DNA from 2 places in the Paraburkholderia tropica genome. Region 1 is predicted to be linked to the other one. Evidence: predicted binding sites of a transcription regulator. Region 1 holds the regulator's gene; the other holds the start of a gene.
What was found. Region 1 encodes LexA, which represses DNA repair genes until DNA is damaged. Its sites were predicted from a motif close to ACTGTATNNNNATACAGT; they were not measured.

Region 2: a site for LexA is predicted at 986-1,003, ahead of G5S35_RS37170 (CppA family protein). Genes of this name have one in related genera too.

The regions. Positions count from the first base shown of each region.
Region 1 covers NZ_CP049134.1:1,801,207-1,803,405, forward strand. The annotation lists gene G5S35_RS08030 (sulfate ABC transporter substrate-binding protein) at 1-426, opposite strand, end outside; gene lexA (transcriptional repressor LexA) at 696-1,346, shown strand; gene G5S35_RS08040 (hypothetical protein) at 1,410-1,769, shown strand; gene G5S35_RS08045 (DUF2939 domain-containing protein) at 1,939-2,199, shown strand, end outside.
Region 2 covers NZ_CP049138.1:8,821-11,019, forward strand. The annotation lists gene G5S35_RS37160 (hypothetical protein) at 6-263, shown strand; gene G5S35_RS37165 (hypothetical protein) at 306-647, shown strand; gene G5S35_RS37170 (CppA family protein) at 1,029-1,334, shown strand; gene G5S35_RS37175 (DUF2471 family protein) at 1,353-1,766, shown strand; gene G5S35_RS37180 (hypothetical protein) at 1,792-2,007, opposite strand; gene G5S35_RS37185 (hypothetical protein) at 2,004-2,199, opposite strand, start outside.

The DNA of each region.
Region 1 (2,199 bases):
ATTGCCCTTGCGCACCAGAAACACGATGGTCGAGGTGTACGGCGAGGCGTTGTCGGGCAGGCGCTTTTGCCAGTCCTTCGCGACGATGCCCTTGTTGGCGAGCGCGTCGATGTCCCAGGCCAGCGCCAGCGTCACCACGTCCGCCTGCAGGCCGTCGAGCACCGAGCGCGCCTGTGCGCCCGAGCCGCCGTGCGACTGCTTGATGGTGAGCGTTTCGCCCGTCTTCGCCTTCCACTGCTTGATGAAGGCTTCGTTGATCTCCTGATACAGCTCGCGCGTCGGGTCGTACGACACGTTCAGCAGCGAGGTATCCGCGTGCGCAGCCGGCGCCATCGCCACCATGCCGACGAGCGGTGCGATGCCGATGACCAGTTTTGCAGCCAGCGAAGTCAGCCAGCCTGCGCGCCCCGTATTGCCTTGATTCATCCACTTTCTCCGTTTTGTCGTGTGGTGCTTGCGATCGATGAAGGCCAGTCTAGCGATCCGCTTACATTATTAAAAATGATGTTTTTTCATTCTTTAATACGCAAAAGTGGTAAGGGCGGAGGAATCGGACGTTTGAGCGTGTTTTCGTCCGTCCGATCGCCGGGAAACGCTGCTGTGGCGGCACCCAAACGACAAAGTTCAAGTAACACTTGAAAAGCGGCGAATACTGTATAAAAATACAGTTACCTGTTCAAACATACAGTGTCGACATGACCAAACTCACCGCACGACAGCAGCAGGTTTTCGATCTGATCCGCCGCGCGATCGAGCGCACCGGCTTTCCGCCCACGCGCGCCGAGATCGCCGCCGAACTGGGCTTCAGCTCGGCCAACTCGGCGGAAGAGCATTTGCGCGCGCTGGCCCGCAAGGGTGTGATCGAGCTTGCGGCGGGCGCCTCGCGCGGCATCCGTCTGATGCCCGGCCCCGACGACCTGCCGCACCAGTTCACGCTGCCGCACGCCAGCATCATGCAGCTCTCGCTGCCGCTGGTCGGGCGCGTCGCGGCAGGCAGCCCGATCCTCGCGCAAGAACATATCTCGCAGAACTACGCCTGCGACCCGGCGCTGTTCTCCAGCCGCCCCGACTATCTGTTGAAGGTGCGCGGGCTGTCGATGCGCGACGCCGGCATCCTCGACGGCGACCTGCTCGCCGTGCAGAAGAAGGCCGAAGCGAAAGACGGCCAGATCATCGTGGCGCGTCTGGGCGACGACGTCACCGTGAAGCGTCTGAAGCGCCAGCCCAACGGCATCGAACTGATCGCGGAGAACCCCGACTACGACAACATCTTCGTGCAGGCCGGCAGCGCCGACTTCGCGCTCGAAGGCATTGCCGTCGGTCTGATCCGGCCCACCGAATTCTAAGAATCCATCCGCGCCTGTCAGCGCTGGTTTTGCGCCTCGTGGCGCACTTCTCTGGAGAGAGTCATGGAACGCCTTGCCCGCCTGTTGCCCTTCCGTCAATTCGGCCGTCTGCGCCATCTGCGCGGAATCGCCTCGTGCGCAATGCGTGAAGCGCGCGCCTCAGCCGCCGCGCTCAATGGCTCGCTTTTCGAGAAGCTGGAAACGCCGGAACTGCCGCCGCTGCCGTCGGCGCAACCGGCCTTCGCCCGCGTGTCGCTGAACAGCACGCTGAATACGGAACAGCCGGACCGCCGCGCGCCGGTGCGCGTGTATCACGGTCAGTCGCGTCTCATCATGGTCGGCACGATGGACGCGGTGTGCCGTGCCATCGACCGCTGCATCGCCGAACAGCAAAGCGATCTGGCGGCGGCGCTCGCGAAGTAAGGTGTGAAATCGGAAGGTGGGAAATAGCGTGTCGGCGGAGGTTCTTGCGGGTGTAGGGATCGTTTTGGCGCACGTGTGGTCAACACTGTGATTGAATCGCCGACTCAACCGCTCCGACTCAACCGCTATTTGAACCCTTGCGCTGCTCGCGCGGCGCGCCTGCTCTCCGATGACCGATACCGATACACCCAAGCTTTCTCGCTCTCGCGCCGGCAAGTCCTCGAACTGGAAGAAGCCCGTCGCCATCGCCGTTGCGGCGGCGGCCGTGGTGGCCGCGCTCGGTTACGGCTACGCCTCGCCGTATATCGCGCTGAATCATCTCAAACAGGCCGCCGACGCACGCGATGCGGCCGCGCTGAGCGAATACGTCGATTACCCCGCGTTGCGCGCGAGTCTCAAGCAACAGGCCGGGGAAATGCTGCAACGGCGC
Region 2 (2,199 bases), on a different replicon from region 1:
CATCAATGGAATCTGCCGTTACGCTTCGCCAAGCGTATCTCGTCATGTTCGAATTTCTTGAGCTTCAATGGACGCGGCTCGGCAAGCCCGATGAATTAGGAGGGCTTCTCGGCAATCTTGCCCTGTGGGATAAGTCGAATGGGCGGGGCGACCCTATGGATGCAGCCGTATTTCCAGAATGGCTTGAGTGTGCTCATCGTGTGCTTAGTGACGAACAACGTGGTGGCTACGCGGATGCCGACATTAGATTGTTGCCTGAGTAATTAATGATTGGCAGTTTACGCAAAAAGGCAATCCGAAAATCCATGAAACGTCCTTTGCTGATCCGCTGCTGTCTGCCTTTCGTGCTTCTCATTTTCGCAAACCCGACCTGGGCAGACCGTCTGGCCAAGAGCGCTCAAGTTGTGATCGTCATCGATTACGGCAGCGTTGACTTGACGCGACTACACCAACTTGAGGACGAACTGGACATCATAGCGAAGCAAACGAATTCCGGTGAGCTTGATGGAGATGAAGTGACGCTTGACGGTCGCAAGGCGTCAATCTACATGAAGAGCGTTGACACGGATCGGCTAGTCAAGGCTATCCGCCCGGCTCTAAAGAAACACGATTTCTCGCGCCACGCTCTCATCAGCTTGGACGGCTAAGAACTCACCACCCCGGCTATCGGAGCGTCTGCTTTCGAGAAATCTGAAGGTCGCTTATGGGTCGATACCGGAAGTTCGCAGGCAGCGCTAGAGGTTGGCCGCTTCTTCTGAATGCTGCCCCCATTTGTGCCAGACCTAGGTATTGGAGGGTCCGTCTGCGCAGTTGTTGACGCGCGCGACGCCTGTCGTCCCGCCATTCGAGGGCGGCGTGTGCAACGTCGCCCCGCTCGTCGCTCTAGAGTTCCACGCCCGACCGGAAAACGCGTCCCTCCGAACGAAAATCGGGGCGAAGAAATCCCGTGCCGCACGGGACTACCCCCCTTGCTTCTTCCAAGAATGCTGTATATATTCACATGTATGGATATACAGGCAGGAGCAATCATGGAGCACCTGGTTCGAATCCTCAACGACAACGACCGGCAAACCCTCGCCTGGCTACGCAGGCATGTCGGTGACGCCCGCCTGTCTGACGCTGCCCGCCGGCTGATCGCGCAGCGCGAACAGCATGCCGGTATCGGGTCCAAGCCTTACCTTTCGGCCGTATGCCGCTACCTTGGCGTGCGTCCTCCTGCTCCCCGCCGTGCACCCAAGATCGTCGCCGGTAACCCGATTGCCGACCAGTACCTCTCCCGGATACGCGAGGTGCTTGCGCAGCGTCCGGCCTCAATGCACAAGGCGGTCCGATAACGTCCGTCCTGATCAGCCATGTTCAATTTCCCTGACGCCGACGCACAAAACAGTCCCGATGACCAGTCCGCCAACTTGTCCGGCCGGGTCATCCTGCATGCGGCACTCGACCTTCAGCGCCTCGTCTCTGTGCTCGCGCAAAGGCACCTGTTGCAGCGAAAGGCGATGCCCGGCTACCCGGCTGCCGCCCCAACCTGGCGTCTGCTACTCGCAATCGAGGAACAGGCATTCGCCGACCCTGGATTTCAGGCGCGGTACCCGGATGCGGTGCGTCGTGGTTTTGCCCGCCTCGCCGACAGCCGGTTTGCGGGCAGCGATATTGACGCGCAAGTCGACTGGCAGCGTGACGACGATCCGCTGCCTGCGGTCTACGCAATCATGCGCGCACTCGTGCAGCAACAGGCTGCGATGACTGCCGATATGGAGTCCTGATCAAATTTAACCCGGGCCCTGCCGCTCAGACAGGTAGCTTGCCAGTTGCCTCGTAGCGCCGGCGCTTCCAGCCATTCTTCGCGTGGATGCGATCCAGAATCGCACAAGCCCCGCACCTGTGACCGCCGTGCTTGATGCTCGCCGCCGGAGCCTGCCAGACATGGCCGCGATGGCAGCCAAACGCCTCGGCCCTGTGCTTCAGCCTCTCGAGCATCGGTTCTCTGTCATCGATGGCGCTCATGTTCGCGCCTCCTGCAACTGGCTGCCCGGCAGCGGCGAATGTTTCCCCGAGTTCACGATCCGGGTCAGCTTCCCCCACGCCTCGACATAGCGATACCGCGCAATGCTGCCAACCACCTCGTCACTGCGCCGCAGGACCTCCTCGATCGCAGGCAGCCGTTCAGCCGCAAGTTGCCACTCACGTCCCACAGCC